Regions from separate parts of the Pseudoflavonifractor phocaeensis genome, predicted to be linked through region 2. Evidence: a T-box and tRNA genes for the amino acid it is inferred to sense, from the RefSeq annotation. Region 2 holds a T-box; the other holds one or more tRNA genes.

Region 1 (9,115 bases), on a different contig from region 2:
TCCTAAATATTGACAAATTTTGCGTTGGGCTGTAAAGTCGCTAATATGGAGGTGTTATTATGAGGGTTTTAGTGGTTGGAAATGGTTTTGATTTAGCACATGGGCTTCCTACTACTTACACTGATTGCTTAAATTTTTTGCGAGCACTTCAGTCAGTAACAGGAATTTTAAATGATAATAAAGAATTTTACTTTGAAGCAATAAATAAAAATAGCAAACTTTTAAAGCTGGAAATAAAAGAGTACCTTAAAAAGCAATGCGGGCAAATTCTTGATGACTCTCGTCTAGTAGAACTGAAAGAATTGGTCAAAAATAATGTTTGGTTGGAATATTTTTTAATTCAGAAAAAAATTGGTAAAGGCTGGATTGATTTTGAAACAGAAATAAAAATGGCACTAATGAAGTTGAATAAACCGAGTGATTCATCTGTTTTGAAATATAAGATTTTAAATGATAGTGGTCTTAAAGTAGAGGTCCCTATTCACATAACAGGAGACGAATGTTATCGAATGATAATAGAAGCTTTATATAAAGAGCTAAAAAATTTTACTCGTTGTTTGGAACTGTATCTTTGTATTTGTATGGACGTGTATGCCTGTAAAATTGATACGATTAAAGAAGATTTTTTACATGATGAAAAGCGGATAGATAAAGTTTTAAGTTTTAACTATACTGATACATATAGTCGGCTGTATAATAAAGGGCCCATTAGTCGGCTTTATAATAAAGAGCCCACGGACTTCTGTTATATACATGGTAAAGCAGATCAAGAGAGACGTGTCCAAGGAAATACAATGGTCCTTGGGATAGACGACTATCTCTCTGAAGAAGAACAAAGAAAAGATTTGGACTTAGTTGCTTTCAAAAAGTATTATCAACGGATATTTAATCAAACGGATTATAATTATGTGAAATGGTTTGAACGAGACGAAGATAGAGAACTAATTATCTATGGACATTCTCTAGATGTTACAGATGGTGACGTTTTGCGGAAACTGTTATTGGCCCCTAGGACAAAAACACGCATATATTATCACGATCAAATTGCTAATGCTAAGCAAATAGAAAATCTTATTAGAGTGCTTGGCCCAGATGATCTAAATAAATTGGCACGAGGGGAAGGTGGAAAGGGGCGTAGTATTGAATTTGCGAAAACAAAGCAAGGAGATCAAACTAATTAAGTGTCCCTAAGAACCCGATGGGGTGAATAATATGTTCGGCCTCAGCATCCAGGTCCAGAGCCGGGTCCACCAAGGAGACGGCCCGACGAACAGCGTTCCTGCCGTATTTCTCTCGAATCTTGTCCATGGTGCGCTCCAAGTCGGTAAGGCGCTGGCTCCTCTGCTCGTCTGGGAGCAGGGAGAGCTGGACGGGGCCGGCGGGGGAGAGGCCGCAGGCCCGGACGGACAGGCTTCTTACCGGGTTGCGTGGGCGATTCTCCTGGAAGAGGTCAAAAGCGGCGTTAAAAATGTCTGTGGAGTTTTGGGCGGGGTAGGTCAGCTTGGATTGCCGCTCATACCAGAGAAGGCTGGTGTCCCGGATACCAATCTGGACGGTGGAGCACATGGCGTTCTGCTCCCGGAGGCGTGCGGCTACAGAATCGCAGAGGGCGTAGAGGGTGATCTTCACGTCCTCATCGGTCACAAGGTCCCTGGGGGCCGTGGTAGAGTTGCCCACAGTCTTGATGAGGGGGAGGGCGGTGTATGTGGCAACTCCGGAGTTGTCCTGGCCGTTGGCGAACTGCCAGAGCATAACCCCGACTTTTCCAAATAGGCTGTGAAGCCCGTGCACGTTCATCCTGGCCAGGTCGCCGATGGTCTTGATGCCATACCGGGCCAGCTTGGCGGTGGTGGCGGGGCCTACATACAGCAGGTCGCTCACCGGCTGACGCCAGGCTAGATCCCGATAATTGTCCTGGGTGATGACGGTGGTGGCGTCCGGCTTTTTCAGGTCGCTGCCCAGCTTTGCAAAAACCTTGTTGAAGGAGACACCAACAGAGACGGTAAGCCCCAGCTCCAGCCGCACCCGTCCCCGGATGTCGTCGGCAATCACCGGGCCGGGGCCGAAAAGCTGTTGGCTGCCGGTCACGTCCAGCCAGCACTCGTCCAAGCCAAAGGGCTCCACCCGGTCGGTGTAGGAAATATAGAGTTCCCGCGCGGCCGCCGAAACCTCCAGGTAGCGGTCATAGTGGGGCGGAACCACCAGCAGGTCCGGGCATCTCTGCTTGGCCTGCCAGATGGGCTGGCCTGTGGTGACGCCGTATGCCTTGGCCTCGTAGCTCTTGGCCAGGACGATGCCGTGGCGGGCGGCAGGGTCGCCGCAGACGGCCACCGGCTTGCCCCGGAGAGCGGGGTTGTCCAGGCACTCCACAGAGGCGTAAAAATTATTCATGTCCACGTGCAGGATCGTCCGCTCCACAAGCTCACCACCAATACAAATGTTCTAGTAAAAGTATATGGCGGTGAGTGGGTAAATATCTACGAGTAAGTTCTGGTAGTTTTGTGGCAGACTATGGGCGAGGTGATAGGGATGTGTGGACGGTACAGTTTGGCCCCGGAGGAGAACGCGGAGATCGAAAAGTTGCTGCGGGAGATCCAAGGGCGGTTCAAAACGGGGGAGATCTTCCCGACCAACGACGTGCCGGTGCTGATGGAGGCTGGGGCGGAGCTGGCGCCGGAGGTGATGTCCTGGGGGTATCCCCGATTCGGCAGTAAGCCGGGGAGCATCATCAACGCCCGGAGCGAGACAGCGGGGGACAGGCCCATGTTCCGAAAGAGCCTCTATGAGCGGCGGTGCGTATTCCCTACGACGGGGTTTTACGAGTGGGGGCCGAACGAGGCGGGACAGAAAACGAAATACCTGTTCAACCTGCCTGGAAGCGGCGCCCTCTATCTGGCGGGGCTGTGGAACGAGTACGCCGGGGAGCGCAAATGCGTGATCCTCACCACCGCCGCTAATCCATCGGTGCGGGAGATCCACGACCGGATGCCGGTAGTGCTGCGGCGGGATCAGCTGGAGGCGTGGGTGAAGGACACCAACAGCGCTTTGGACATCTTGAGAGAGACGCCGCCGGAGCTGGCCAGAGAGGAAGCGCAATAAAATAGCCCCCACCGCCTGGGACGTCTTCTGGGCGGTGGGGGACATTTGTTTAGATGTGTTGTTTTCCTTGTCCGCTAAAACAGGGTTGCGGGCAACTTATCAAGTCTTAAAAGAGGTTGCTTTGTCACAGACCATCCTCTTTTTCTTTCATTGCTCTGTCAATAGCTTCATTTATAAATTTATTAGTGCTTACACCTTTGCTTTTAGCATAATCAGCTATGGCTTGACGCTTCCCCTTTGGTACAATCAAATCGATGCGGTCGTATGCCTTTTTATTGTACCTAGCCGTAGCTTCTTTTTGAGCTTCAGAATAGGCCATTACCACACCCCACCTTCGGTATGGCAATTATACTTATACTTATGGAAGTATTGTATAATTCCATAAGTATATTTTTGTTTATTGCGTCCATTCATATACTTATGGAAGTATGCTAATATATAAAAAGCAACAGGTTTCCCCATAATTCGCCCCTTCTAGTGGGCTACCATTATCTGAAAGGAGGGATTGTATGAGGAAAAATACATTGCTCTGCGCCGGGACAATGCTTTGCCTTATTGGGGTTCTTACGGGATGCCAGCCTAGTGCGCAACAATCACCCGATGCGACCAAAGAAATCAAAGAAGCTATTCTCTCCCAGGTTGACTGGACCGAAGATGACGGGTTGAAATATGTACTAGTAAGCGAAATGGAAGACGGTATGGATATTTCCGTTTCCTTCGGCGAACCTTTTAATATAGCTGACTTTGGTACGTGTGCGGCTGACTTTGCTGGCGCTACCAAAAGTGCGTTTGATGGCCGGGAGGAAGTAGTTTCTCACTTCAGCATTAATTACGTGGTTGAAGAAGATTTGGTCTTTATTTGGAGTTCCAACGACCTTTCAAACGGCCTGTTGTTTGACTATCGAAAAGATCCTCCCGCTGGCGTTTCGACAAAGCTATCCGATTTAAAGAATAAGGGCGTTGACGGTATCACAACCTCAAAATTTGATAATTATATCAAAGACAACAACGTCACTTTGACCGCCAGCGACGTTCAGTACAACATGAGCAATAATGTAGGCAACAAGTTTTCTCTTGTCGGTACGGCAACACTTTCCGACTATTATAACTACGGATTCAGTTCTAGCATTGAAAGCACTTATTTCTGTATGCGTGTCGCACCAGTAAACGGTTCCTATACTGACGGCTGGTACATCTACTGTCACCGAGACAGCTTCGGTAAACTCTTTGATGACTTACAATCCGGTTCAGTAACAGTGAGCACCGTCTGCCAAATTCCGTCTTCTCGTTATAAAAGCGGTCAAGGCAACATGGCTCAACTTGAGTACGTCGTATGGTAAAAACCGGGCGGAGGCCTGTAACCCCCGCCCGGCTTGTATAAACTTGTTTTAGATGCGAAAACTACTCCAGCATGTCCAATACAGCGTCCTTCAGGTGGATGGGCGAGAGCTGATGCTTGTTGAACGCTTGGACCATGCGAAGCGCTAGATTGCCGTCTGGCGTCACGTCCCGGAGAACAGCCACCGGTGGGCGATAAAGCTCCCGGTATGCCACAAGGTCACAGCTGTGGTATGCGCCGATCTCCGGGGCGTATTTTTTTCGTTGGAATAAAAAATAGGTGATACACATTATTATCAAACCTCCTTTCGTTGGTCCTGGATGACCTGTCAAGGAGGCCCACGGCAACCGGCCTTATACCCAAATACATACCCAAATTTTTTGATTGGAATCTTAAAATATAATTTGCTGTTGCTTGTTATAAACCACATAAAAAATCCCCTGTACCGATTGCGGTACAGGGGATTTCCCTTGTGGTGGAGGAGGGTGGATTCGAACCACCGAAGCGATACGCAACAGATTTACAGTCTGCCCCATTTGGCCACTCTGGAACTCCTCCATATTCAGTTGTGCGCCCCACGGCCTTTTAACCCGGGGCCCGGAGAGCCCTTAAATGGGGCCCCCGGAAAGCCGCGAAGCGGCTTTTTGGGGAGAGGAGGGACAGCGGAGCGAGTGAGCAACCGGCCAAGGCCGATTGCGAAGGATACGCAGCTTGTCCCGACGCTGGAGCTGGTGGACGGACTTGAACCCCCGACCTGCTGATTACAAATCAGCTGCTCTACCAACTGAGCTACACCAGCGGATCATCCAACAGCGAATGTCATTTTAGCAGATACTTGGGAGGTTGTCAAGAAAAAGTTGTACGTTTTTGAAAAGAGGGAGCGGGACGGAAAAAAGAGGCGTCAAACCCCCGCTGCGGGACCCCCAGAGGGACGCGCCTACGGCCTGGTGCCGCCGGTGCCGGGGGGAGATCTACCAAGGGGTGGGGCCCCTGTGCCCGGCCTGCCGGGCGGAGGAGACAGGCAAGGAGGATGGAGAACAGGCATGACATTGGCGGAGTTGGCGGTGAGCTACCGCGACCAGGCCGACGCCCTGCGCCACCGCATCCAGCTGGTGGAGGAGCTGCCGGCGCGGGACGCGGAGGAGCGGCTTTTGAAGGCGGAGCGGCTGCGGGTCCTGGAGGCCATGCGCCGGGACGTGCGGGACGTGGCGGTGATCTGCGAGCGATATTACGAGAGGGGGTACCGGAGAAATGAGCGGTACACGATATAGGAGAGGCGGCCTCTACGCCGCCGATATGGCCCGGTATGCCCGGATGCTGTCGGAGGAGAACACCAACAGCGAGGAGCTGAGCCGGGTGAAGCTGGCCCTGTGGCGGGCCCTCCACGAGGACATCACGGAAAAGCAGCGCAATTACCTGCTCCTCTACTACGGCGAGGGGCTGAACATGAACCAGATCGGCTCCCGGATGGGGGTGGACAAGTCCACCGTCTCCCGCACCATCAAGCGGGGGGAGGCCCGGCTGCGGCGGTGCCTTAGGTACGGGGCGAAGCGGTTTCTCCTGGATGAGGAGCCGTGAACTCCCGGCGGAGCTGTTCCAGATAGCGGGTGAAAACGATCTGGGTGATGATGACGGTGAACACGTTGGCCACAGGCTCGGCCAGGATGACCCCGTCCACCCCCAGAAAGAGGGGGAGGAGGAAGGCCAGGGGGAGCAGCAGGAGGATCTTGCGGAGGATGCCGAAGAAGAAGGAGAGCTTGGCGTTACCCATGGCGATGAAGGAGTGCTGGTTCACCATCTGGAGCCCCAGCAGGAAGATGGTACAGAAGAAAAGCCGGGTGAGCCGGGCGGAGAGGTCCGTCAGGGCCGGGTCGTCGTTGAAGATGGCGCACAGGGGGCCGGGGAAAAGTTCAAAGCAGGCCCACATCAGCGTGGCGCAGGTGATGGAAAAGACCCGGGCCCACCGCACCGTCTCCCGCAGCCGCGGGTAATCCCGGGCGCCGCAGCAGTAGCCGATGATGGGCTGGGCCCCCCGGACGATGCCCTTGAGTGGCATGAAAAAGACGGCCAGCAGGCTGTTGATGATGGTCATGGAGCCGATGTAGAGGTCGCTGACGGCGGTGGAGCCGCCCCACCGGCGCAGCAGGAGGTTGATAACGATCTGGACGACGCTCTCGTTGATCTCGAAGATGAAGGTGGATACCCCCAGCTTGCAGATCTCCGCCGTGGTGGTCCAGGAAACGTGGAGGTCGGCTGGCCGCAGGCGGACCATCAGCCGCTTGGAGAAGAAGAGGAACCACAGGACCCACAGGGCGGACAAAGCCTGGGAGATGAGGGTGGCCAGGGCGGCCCCGGCGATGCCCAGGTCCAGGACATAGATGAAAATGGGGTCCAAAATCAGGTTCACCGCCGCCCCCAGCACCACCGTCACCGTGCCCACGCCGGTGCGGCCCTGGGCGTTCAGGAAGGCGTTCATCCCCAGGGAAATCATGACGAACACCGAGCCCAGCACATAGACCCCCAGGTAGTCGGCGGCGTAGGGCAGGGTGTTGGCCTCCGCCCCGAAGAGGGTGAGGATGGGCACCCGGAGAAACCAGAACAGCCCCGTCAGCACCGTGCCGATGGCCAGCAGCAGGGTGAAGGAGCAGCCCTGGAGCCGGGCGGCGGCGGCCTTGTCCCCCTCCCCCAGGCGGATAGACAGCAGGGGGGAGCCCCCCATGCCGATGAGCATGCTGAAGGCGGAGATGATCATGATGACCGGCATGGTGAAGCCCAGGCCCGTCAGGGCGTCCGCCCCCACCCCGGGCATGTTGCCGATGAACACCCGGTCCACGATGGAGTACAGGGCGTTCACCAGCTGGGCGGCGATGGCGGGCAGGGACAGCCGCAGCAGCAGCCGGGGCACCGGCGCCTGGGCCAGCTGCCGGGACATATCGGTTTGAGCCATGGATCGATCTCTCCCTCTCGTTTGAACGGCGTAAGATCCTGTGTCAATATGAGAATCCCGTTGACGCCGGGTCAAAAAACTTGTATTCTTTTTCCAAGAAATGCGAAGGCGCGTATCCCGCGGCGAGGTGGGATGCGCGCCTTCTTTTCGATTTGAGACATGCCCGGAGAAGACGGCGCATATATCATTGGTGACAGCTTGGACAGGACCTCTCCGGCCGGGAAAAGTGCCCCCATTATAAGACAAGACGGCCCGGTTTGCAAGCGGTACCGGCAAGTTGCACAAGGTGTCTCAAAATGAACTGTTTTTTCTAAACCTATTGGTCAATTTGTAAATTCTGCCTCCTTTCCCTCTGTATAAACTGCTAGAAATAGTCAAGTTGACTTGAAGACCGTCGAAAAAAATGTATAATCCGTCGTGTAAAGAGAATAGGACGTCTCAAAATGAGACGAAATTCCACGGTGAGATAGGGAGTATTGACTAAAATGGACCAGAAAGTTTACCAAAACTGCGTCGCCATTCTCAAGGAAGAGCTCGTCCCCGCCCTGGGGTGCACCGAGCCCATCGCGGTGGCCTACGCCGCCGCCAGGGCCCGGGAGGCTCTGGGCTGCTTCCCCGAGCGGATGGCCGCCGAGTGCAGCGGCAACATCATCAAGAACGTGAAGGGGGTCATCGTCCCCACCACGGGCGACCTGCGGGGCATCCGGGCCGCCGCCGTCCTGGGGGCGGTGGGGGGCGCCCCCGACCGGGAGCTGGAGGTCCTCTCCACCGTGAAGCCGGCCGACGTGGAGGAGGTCCGCCGCCTGCTGGCCCAGGGTTTGTGCGAGGAAAAGCTGCTCGACACCCCCGCCAAGCTCCACATCATCATCCGCATGTGGGCCGGGGAGCACAGCTCCATGGTGGAGATCATCCACGCCCACGCCAACGTGGTGCGGGTGGAGAAGGACGGCGCGGCCCTGGTGGATGTGCCCCACACCGAGGAAGAGGCGGAGGGCGAGGGGGCCGACCGAAGCTGCCTGACCATCGCCAGCATCCTCCAATTTGCCGACGAGGTGAAGATCGAGGACGTGAGGGAGCTGCTGGACCGCCAGATCGAGTACAACACCGCCATCTCCGCCGCCGGCCTCACCGAGGGCTACGGCGCCCAGGTGGGCCCCACCCTTTTAAGTCTCTACGGCGACGACGTGAAGGTCCGGGCCCGTGCCGCCGCCGCGGCGGGGAGCGACGCCCGGATGAGCGGCTGCGAGCTGCCCGTGGTCATCAACTCCGGCAGCGGCAACCAGGGCATGACGGTCTCCCTGCCCGTCATCGAGTACGCCAAGGAGCTGGGGGCCGGCCGGGAAAAGCTCTACCGGGCCCTGTGCGTCAGCAACCTGACCGCCATCCACCAGAAATCCAAGATCGGCAAGCTCTCCGCCTACTGCGGGGCCGTCAGCGCCGCCACCGGCGCGGGGGCCGGCATCTGCTGGCTCTACGGCGGGGGGGAGGCGGAGATCGAGAAGGTCATCGTCAACACCCTGGGCAACGTCTCCGGCATCGTCTGCGACGGCGCCAAGCCCTCCTGCGCGGCCAAGATCGCCTCCAGCGTGGACGCCGCCATCCTGGCCGTGAGCATGGCCATGCAGGGCCGCTGCTTCCGCCCCGGCGAGGGCATCATCAAGGACGGGGTGGAGGCCACGGTGGAGAGCGTGGGCCAGCTTGCCCGGGAGGGCATGCGCCAGACCGACACC
Region 2 (9,115 bases):
TGGAGAAAGCCGCCGCCGCGCTGGGCGATGGCTTCGATGTGGAGATCGTGGAGCGGCACCACAACCGGAAGGTGGACGCCCCCAGCGGTACGGCCCTCATGCTGGCCCAGGCGGCCGCGGAGGGGCTCCCCTATTCGCCTGAATATGTGTACGACCGGCAGAGCGTCCGCAGGCCCCGGGATAAGCGGGAGATCGGCATCTCCTCGGTGCGGGGCGGAAACATTGTGGGAGACCACGAGGTCATCTTCGCCGGACGGGACGAGGTGATCGAGCTGAAGCACTCTGCCATGAGCCGGGAGGTCTTTGCCTCCGGCGCCCTGCGGGCGGCCCGGTTCCTGTCGCGGGCCGGAGTGCCCGGTCTCTATTCCATGAAAGACCTGGTGTCTCAAATCATTTAAAAAAGCGCTGTGAACGAAAGTTCACAGCGCTTTTTCTTTTATGATTCCGAGGACGGCGTCAGCGGGTTTCCGTTGGCGTCGATGCCCTTTTCTTTCAACCGGGTGTCGGCCCACTCCCGCATCAGAGAGTAGAGCACGGCGAAGGTGGGGACGCCCAGCAGCATCCCGGGGAAGCTGAAGAGGCCGCCGCCCACCACGATGGCCACCAGGACCCAGATGGCGGAGAGGCCGGTGCTGTCGCCCAAAATCTTGGGGCCCAGGATATTGCCGTCGAACTGCTGGAGGGCGATGATGAGGATGGTGAACCGCAGGGCGGCCCAGGGGTCTACGATGATGAGGATCATCAGGCAGGGCACGGCGCCGATGATGGGGCCGAAAAAGGGAATAATATTGGTCACTCCGATGATGACACTCAGAAGGATAGCGTAGGGGATGCGGAAAAGCATGGTCATCAGGAAGCACAGCACGCCGATGATGGCGGAATCGATGAGCTTGCCGTTGATGAAGCCCACGAAGATTTTGTTGGCCCTGCCGCTGACCGAGAGGATCCGGCTGACGCCCTTGGCGGGAAAGAGGGCGTAGATCAGTTTTTTCAGCTGACTGGTGAGCCGGCCCTTCCCTGCCAGCATATAGATGGAGGCAATGATGGCGGTGACGCCGGTGACGACTCCGTTGCCCACCGCCACGCCGAAGTTGAAGAGGTCGGGCACGGCGCCGGAGAGGTAGCCCGCCGCCCGGCGGATGATCTCGTTGTAGGTATCCACCAGATCGACGATGCCCTCCCCTTCCAGGTCAAAGTGCTGGACCAGGTCCCGCACCATCCGGTCCAGGTTTTCCAGATAGCCGGACAGGTTGCCGAAGAGCTGGGCGATGCTGTCTCCCACCTGGGGGAGTACCAGCTGAAGAAGCACCAGAATGATCGCCAGCGCGATGAGAAAGACGGTGAGGATGGACAAGACTCTGCGGTGCCGGAATTTGTGATAGACCTTTTGCTCAAAGAAATTGGTGGGGGTATTGAGCAGGTACGCGATCATAAAACCGCCTATAAAGGGAGAAAGCACGCTCAGAAAAGAGTCGATGGCCATGCGGACTTGGGGCAGATGGGTCAGGCCCAGATAGAGGATCACGCCGACGCAGACAACAATTAGATTGGAAAGCCCCCGGCTGTCCAGATGGTACCATTTTTCTTTCGGCAAGAGCGTCACCGTCCTTTGACTTTCATTTTAGCACAGCGGTCTTATTCTGTCACGGCCCGGTGGAAAACTTTCTTGCCCTTTTTCAGCATGAGGCCCTCGCCGGAAAAGGCGGCGGCGTCAAAGCGGGTGGTGGGGTCGGTCACCTTCGCGCCGGCGGCCTCCACACCCCCCTGCTCCACCAGCCGGCGGGCCTCCTTTTTGGAGGGGGCCAAGCCGCACTTCACCATCAAATCCAACGCGCCGATGGAGCCGTCAGTAAAGTCGGCGGAGGTAAGGGTGGTGGTGGGCATATTGGCCAGGTCGCCGCCGCCCACGAAGAGGGCCCGGGCGGCATCCTGGGCCTTCTGGGCCTCCTCCTCGCTGTGGACCAGCTTGGTCAGCTCGAAGGCCAGGATCTCCTTGGCGGTGTTGAGCCGCTCCCCCTCCCACTTGTCCATCTCGTCGATCTGCTCCAGAGGCAGGAAGGTGAGCATGCGCAGGCACTTCAAAACGTCGGCGTCGCCCACGTTGCGCCAGTACTGGTAGAACTCGTAGGGGGTAGTCTTGTTGGGGTCCAGCCACACGGCGCCGGAGGCGGTCTTGCCCATCTTTTTCCCCTCGGAGTTGAGGAGCAGGGTGATGGTCATGGCGTAGGCGTCTTTCCCCAGCTTTTTGCGGATGAGTTCAGTGCCGCCCAGCATGTTGGACCACTGGTCGTCGCCGCCGAACTGCATGTTGCAGCCCACGGTCTGGAACATGTGGTAGAAGTCGTAGGACTGCATAATCATATAGTTGAACTCCAGGAAGCTCAGGCCCTTCTCCATGCGCTGCTTGTAGCACTCGGCCCGGAGCATGTTGTTCACGGAGAAGCAGGAGCCCACTTCCCGCAGCAGCTCCACGTAATTGAGCTTCATGAGCCAGTCGGCGTTGTTGAGCATCATGGCCTTGCCGGGGCCGAACTCGATGAACTTCTCCATCTGCTTTTTGAAGCAGTCGCAGTTGTGCTGGATGGTCTCCGGGGTCATCATCTGGCGCATATCGCTACGGCCGGAGGGGTCTCCCACCATGCCGGTGCCCCCGCCGATGAGGGCGATGGGCCGGTTGCCCGCCATCTGGAGCCGCTTCATCAGGCACAGGGCCATAAAATGGCCCACGTGGAGGGAGTCGGCGGTGGGGTCGAAGCCGATATAGAAGATAGCCTTGCCGCTGTTGATCAGCTCCTTGATCTCCGGCTCGTCGGTGACCTGGGCAATGAGGCCCCGGGCCTGCAATTCTTCGTAGACTGTCATGTTTCTTTTCTCCTTTTCCTCTTTGTTTCAAACAGGGGTGCAAAAACGCCCCCTGTCCCGTTGGACAGAGGGCGTATAAACGCGGTACCACCTCTGGTTCACCGTCCCCTTACGGAAAACGGCCTCAGGCCGTGCTGTCACACGGCGGCGCTTTAACGGGCGCGTCCCGGCATGCCCTACTGGGTCAAGTACGGTTCAGGCATCGGCTCCGAGGGGTATTCGTCCATGCCTGCCCTCCCCTTTTCACCAAACAGGGGCTCTCTGCGGGGCGGGGATATGGATTACTGATCCTCTTCATCGCTGTATGGGACATTATAATATGACTGTGACCGTTTGTCAACACCTGGAAGTTGTTGACAAGAGCGGCATGTTCTCGTAGGATAGAAACAGGAATAAGGAGGAATTAAAATGCTGTTTGTCTGCTACCCGAAATGTTCCACCTGCAAGAAGGCCCAGACGTGGCTGGAGGGCCGCGGGCTCTCCTTTCAGCTGCGGGACATCAAGACCGATAACCCCACCGCCGGGGAGCTGAAGGAGTGGCACCGCCGGAGCGGGCTCCCCCTCCGGCGGCTGTTCAACACCAGCGGCCTTCAATATAAGGCCCTGGGGCTGAAGGACAAGCTGGACACCATGACGGAGGCGGAGCAGTACGAGCTGCTGGCCACTGACGGGATGCTGGTGAAGCGGCCCATCCTGGTGGGAGAGGACTTTGCCCTGTTTGGATTCCGGGAGCCGGAGTGGAGCCAGCGCCTATCCGATTAACAGGTACAAATAGATTGCTTTTTTTTACCTGAAAGGGTAAAATAAATTTTATGCTGAACAAAAGGAGTGTGTGCCATGCCGGAAGAGACAAAGCCTGTCATGAGCCAGAATTTTATCCACGATTTTATCGACGAGGATATCGCCAAGGGCGGGCAGTATGAGGGCATGACCGTCCACACCCGCTTTCCGCCGGAGCCCAACGGCTACCTTCACATCGGCCACGCCAAGGCCATTTTCATCGACTTTGGCACCGCCGAGAAGTACGGCGGCATGTGCAATCTGCGGATGGACGATACCAACCCCACCAAAGAGGACGAGGAGTACGTGGACGCCATCCAGGAGGACATCCACTGGCTGGGCTACGACTGGGGCGACCGGTTCTATTTCGCCTCGGATTACTTTGACAAGATGTACGAATACGCCGTGGAGCTCATCAAAAAGGGCCTGGCCTATGTCTGTGAGCTGACCCCAGAGGAGTTCAAGGCCCACCGGGGCGACGTGGGCACCCCCGCCACTTCTCCCTGGCGGGACCGGCCGGTTGAGGAGTCCCTTGACCTGTTCCAGCGGATGAAGGACGGAGAGTTCCCCAACGGGAAGTATACCCTGCGGGCCAAGATCGACCTGGCCTCGGGCAACTTCAACATGCGGGACCCGGTCATCTACCGGATCAACCACATGCGCCACCACCGTCAGGGCGATAAGTGGTGCATCTACCCCATGTACGACTTCGCCCATCCCCTGGAGGACGCCCTGGAGGGGATTACCCACTCCCTTTGCTCCCTGGAGTTTGAGGACCACCGCCCCCTCTACGACTGGGTCATCCAGAACTGCCCGGTGCCCTCCAAGCCCCGGCAGATCGAGTTCGCCCGGCTGGGCATCAACTACACCGTCATGTCCAAGCGTAAGCTCCGCCAGTTGGTGGAGGAGGGCAAGGTCTCCGGCTGGGACGACCCCCGGATGCCCACCCTCTGCGGCCTGCGCCGGCGGGGCTACACCCCCGCCGCCATCCGGGACTTCTCCGAGCGCAACGGCGTCACCAAGGCGGCCTCCGTAGTGGAGTTCGGCTTCCTGGAACACTGCCTGCGGGAGGACCTGAACCGCACGGCCCGCCGGGTGATGGCGGTCCTCCGCCCGGTAAAACTCACCATTACCAACTACCCTGAGGGCCGGTCCGAGACCTTTGAGGTGGAGAATATCCCCGGCGACCCCGGGGCCGGGACCCGCCCCGTCACCTTCTCCCGGAACCTCTGGGTGGAGGCCGAGGACTTTTTGGAGGAGCCGGTGCCCAAGTACAAGCGGCTCTATCCCGGCGGCCCCGAGTGCCGCCTGAAGGGCGCCTACCTCGTCACCTGCACCGGGTGCGTGAAGGACGACGAGGGAAATGTGACCGAGATCTTGGCCACCTATGACCCCGACAGCAAGGGCGGCGATCCCGCCGACGGCCGCAAGGTGAAGGGCGCCACCCTCCACTGGGTGGACGCCGCCACCGCCCTGGACGCGGAGGTGCGGCTCTATGACAATCTCTTCGCCGACGAGGCCCCGGACGCCGGAGACAAGAATTTCCTGGACTGCCTGAACCCCAATTCCCTGGAGATCCTCACGGGCTGCAAGGTGGAGGCCGGCCTGGGCGAGCCGAAGCCAGAGGACCGGTTCCAGTTCATGCGTCAGGGCTATTTCTGCGCCGACAGCAAGGACTCCTCCCCCGCCCACCTGGTATTTAACCGGGCGGTGAGCCTGAAGGACAGCTTTAAATTTTGATCCTACGTCAAAGGAGATGCTTTTGTGTACAACTTCCGTAACGACTATTCCGAGGGCTGCCATCCTGAGGTGCTGGCGGCCCTGGCCGGGGTCAACTCCGAGAGCGTCATCGGCTACGGCGCCGATGACTACTGCAAGACCTGTGCCGACCTGATTAAGGATCTCTGTAAAGCCCCCCAGGCCAGCGTGGAGTTTATGGTGGGCGGCACCCAGACCAATTTTGTCGCCATCGCCTCCTTCCTGCGGCCTTGGGAGAGCGTGATCTGCGCCCACACCGGCCACGTCAACGGCCATGAGGCGGGTGCCGTGGAGGCCACCGGCCACAAGCTGATGCAGGCCCAGGTGGCCGGGGACGGAAAGCTCACCCCCGCCCACATCCTGCCTTTGGTGGAGGGTGGCAGGGATGAGCACGTGACCAAGCCCCGTCTGGTGTATATCTCCAACGCCACCGAGACCGGCGCTGTCTATACCAAGACGGAACTCACCGCCCTGTCCAAGTGCTGCAGGGACAACGGCCTGCTCCTCTTCCTGGACGGCGCCCGCCTGGGCTGCGCCATGGCCTCCGCAGTCAACGACCTGACGCTGGCCGACATCGCCGCCCTGACCGACGCCTTTTACATCGGCGGAACCAAAAACGGCGCTATGATGGGCGAGGCGCTGGTCATCTTGGACCCCGCACTCCAGGGGAACTTCTTCCGCATGAAGAAGCAGCACGGCGCGGTATTGGCCAAGGGCTGGCTGCTGGGGGTCCAGTTTCAGGCGCTTCTTCGGGACGGGCTCTATTTCAAGATCGCGGGTCACGCCGTGGAGATGGCCCAGTATCTTCAGGGCGGCTTGAAAAATCTGGGGGTGCCCATGATGGTGGACTCCCCCACCAACCAGATCTTCCCCATCGTTCCCGACAAGCTCCTGCCGCAGCTCAGCAAACTGTGCAGCTATGAGATCTGGTCCAAGGCTGACGAGGACCATACCATCATCCGTTTCGTGACCTCCTTCGCCACCCCGAAGGAGAGTGTGGAGGGCCTGTTGGCCGAATTGAAAAAAATGGGTTGAAAGGAGCCCGCCTATGAACGATCTCCGCAATCAACTTCCCAACCTCCTCTACCGCCTGGCCCAGTTTTTGGAGATATTGGTCGGGGTGGTCCTGGTGGCGGCCATCTGTGTGGCGCTGCTTGCGGTCATTCAGGAGGTAGGCGTTTTATGGGATTCCAAAGGTGACGCAAATTCCTTCCACTCTTTTTTGGCCGCCGCTTTTAACGTGGTCATCGGAATCGAATTTCTGAAAATGCTTTGCCGTCATAATATGAGCTCGGTGGTGGAGGTGGTCCTCTTTGCCACTGCCCGGCAGATGGTGGTAGAGCACACCAACCCGGTGGAGACCTTACTGATGGTGGGCGCTTTGGCCATTCTTTTTATCATTCGCAAGTACCTTTTCATCCCTGGTCTGGACGACAAGGACCACTCGGTCCACCTTCCCTTCATTCATCAGCGGGAAGAGGAAAGAGAGCCGGAGAACGTACATTAGGACAAAAAAGGCCGCCGGAAGGTTTTCCGGCGGCTTTTTTCTGTCAAAATTGAATGGTTCAATCTTGTTGACACAGTTTTTTGCTTGTCGGTGGTCAGGCCTTGCCGTCGCTACCCAGGACGTTGACGATCTTGTCTTTGACCAGCTCTTTGATATAGTTGCGCCCGTCGCCCATATACTGGCGGGGGTCAAAATGGTCGGGATGGGCGTCAAAATGTTCCCGGATACCGGCGGTCATGGCCAAACGCAGATCGGAGTCGATGTTGATCTTACAGACAGCCATCCGGGCGGCCTGGCGGAGCTGCTCCTCGGGCACGCCGATGGCGCCGGGCATTTTGCCGCCGTGGTCATTGATGATCTTCACAAAGTTCTGAGGCACGGAGGAGGCGCCGTGAAGCACGATGGGGAATCCGGGCAGCCGCTTGGAGACCTCTTCCAGGATATCGAAGCGCAGCTGGGGCTTGGTGCCGGGCTTGAACTTGTAGGCACCGTGGCTGGTGCCGATGGCAATGGCCAGGGAGTCACAGCCGCTCCTGGAGACAAATTCCTCCACCTCCTCGGGGCGGGTGTAGTGGGAATCCTCGGCGGAGACCTGAACGTCATCCTCCACGCCGGCCAGGGCGCCCAGCTCGGCCTCCACCACCACGCCGTGGTCGTGGGCGTACTCCACCACCTTCTTGGTCAGGGCGATATTCTCGGTGAAGGGCTTGGAACTGGCGTCGATCATGACGGAGGTGAAGCCGCCGTCGATACAGTCCTTGCAGACCTCGAAGTCGGCGCCGTGGTCCAGATGCAGAACGATGGGCAGGCCGGTGTCCTCCACGGCGGCTTCCACCAGCTTGCGCAGGTACACGGCCTTGGCGTACTTCCGGGCCCCGGCGGAGGCCTGGAGGATGATGGGGGCCCGCACCTCGGCGGCTGCCTCGGTGATCCCCTGGACGATCTCCATGTTGTTGACGTTGAAGGCACCGATGGCGTACCCACCCTCATAGGCTTTTTTGAACATTTCGGCAGAAGTGACCAGTGGCATGACTTACAACTCCTTTGTTTTAAATTGGGCGAAACGGCTCACACCTTGTTGTGCTGGCCGATCATAGTGCGCATCACAGTGTATTTGTCCTCATCCAGGCCCTTTTTCATACTCAGGGCCTCGGTGATGTCATAGTCGATATACTTGTCATCCTGCATGCAGACCACCCGGTCCGTCTTTCCGCTGGCCAGGAGCATGACGGCGGAATAGCCCATATGGGTGGCGGTGACCCGGTCCCGGGCGGAGGGGGCGCCGCCCCGCTGAATATGGCCCAGAACAGTGACCCGGGTATCCAGGGCAGTGGCTTCTTTGATTTTGTTGGCCACGTCGTAGGAGCTTCCAACCCCTTCAGCCACGATGATCATGAAATGGGTGCGGCCGCTGAGGCGGGCCCGGCGGATGGGCTCGATGACGTCCTCCTCAAAGTTCACCGGCTTCTCCGGAATGAGAACGGCGGTGGCGCCGCAGGCCAGTCCCACGTAGAGGGCCAGGTGCCCGGCCCGGTGGCCCATCACCTCCACCACGGAGCAGCGCTCGTGGGACTGCATGGTGTCCTGGAGTTTGTCGATGCACTCCACCGCCGTGTTGCAGGCGGTGTCGTAGCCGATGGTATAGCTGGAGCAGGCGATGTCGTTATCGATGGTGCCGGGGACGCCGATGACGGCGATCCCGTGGTCAGCCAGATCGTGAAGGCCCCGGAACGTGCCGTCTCCCCCGATGCCCACGATGCCGTCCAGACCGAGCAGCTTGCAGGTGTTGACGGCCTTCTCGATCCCGGCCTCGGTACGGAACTCCGCGCTGCGGGCGGAATAGAGCATGGTGCCGCCCATCCGGGTCAGCCCGCTGACCCGGGAATAGTTGAGGACCTCGTCGTCCCCGTTGATCAGGCCGTTGAAGCCCCGGCGAATGCCCACGCACTCGATGCCCAAGTGGAAGCAGGTCCGGGCCGCGGCGCGGATGGCGGCGTTCATACCGGGGGCATCCCCTCCGCTGGTGAGGACCCCGATGCGGCGAATGGCGTTACCCATATTGTGTTCCTCCCTTTTCTCTCTCAAACGGTCAATTCTGTATCTTTCTTTTTCAAGGCTGAAGCATACCGCTTCAGCACGGGCCGGACGTCGTCCCGGAGGAACTCCTCCACCTGCTGGGGGCAGCGGCCGATATACCGGGCGGGGTCC

What was found. The T-box of region 2 lies ahead of tyrS (tyrosine--tRNA ligase). A T-box ahead of a tRNA ligase gene usually reads a tRNA of that ligase, here a tRNA-Tyr.
Positions count from the first base shown of each region.
Region 1: it has a tRNA-Tyr gene. The T-box ahead of tyrS (tyrosine--tRNA ligase) is inferred to sense a tRNA for this amino acid. The anticodon was not compared.

Region 1 is NZ_JBCDMT010000001.1:21,348-30,462, forward strand. Features, by position in the region: gene AAEU42_RS00135 (AbiH family protein) at 60-1,181, shown strand; gene dinB (DNA polymerase IV) at 1,174-2,418, opposite strand; gene AAEU42_RS00145 (SOS response-associated peptidase) at 2,530-3,099, shown strand; gene AAEU42_RS00150 (antitoxin) at 3,224-3,418, opposite strand; gene AAEU42_RS00155 (hypothetical protein) at 3,609-4,439, shown strand; tRNA gene AAEU42_RS00160 (tRNA-Tyr) at 4,912-4,996, opposite strand; tRNA gene AAEU42_RS00165 (tRNA-Thr) at 5,162-5,237, opposite strand; gene AAEU42_RS00170 (hypothetical protein) at 5,306-5,485, shown strand; gene AAEU42_RS00175 (hypothetical protein) at 5,482-5,709, shown strand; gene AAEU42_RS00180 (sigma-70 family RNA polymerase sigma factor) at 5,690-6,016, shown strand; gene AAEU42_RS00185 (MATE family efflux transporter) at 5,973-7,385, opposite strand; gene AAEU42_RS00190 (L-cysteine desulfidase family protein) at 7,871-9,115, shown strand, end outside.
Region 2 is NZ_JBCDMT010000004.1:226,138-235,252, forward strand. Features, by position in the region: gene dapB (4-hydroxy-tetrahydrodipicolinate reductase) at 1-398, shown strand, start outside; gene AAEU42_RS08300 (AI-2E family transporter) at 437-1,594, opposite strand; gene tyrS (tyrosine--tRNA ligase) at 1,636-2,862, opposite strand; T-box leader at 2,927-3,169, opposite strand; gene AAEU42_RS08310 (arsenate reductase family protein) at 3,271-3,624, shown strand; gene AAEU42_RS08315 (glutamine--tRNA ligase/YqeY domain fusion protein) at 3,700-5,382, shown strand; gene AAEU42_RS08320 (threonine aldolase family protein) at 5,407-6,435, shown strand; gene AAEU42_RS08325 (phosphate-starvation-inducible PsiE family protein) at 6,449-6,907, shown strand; gene fba (class II fructose-1,6-bisphosphate aldolase) at 7,002-7,937, opposite strand; gene AAEU42_RS08335 (ATP-dependent 6-phosphofructokinase) at 7,976-8,965, opposite strand; gene purB (adenylosuccinate lyase) at 8,989-9,115, opposite strand, start outside.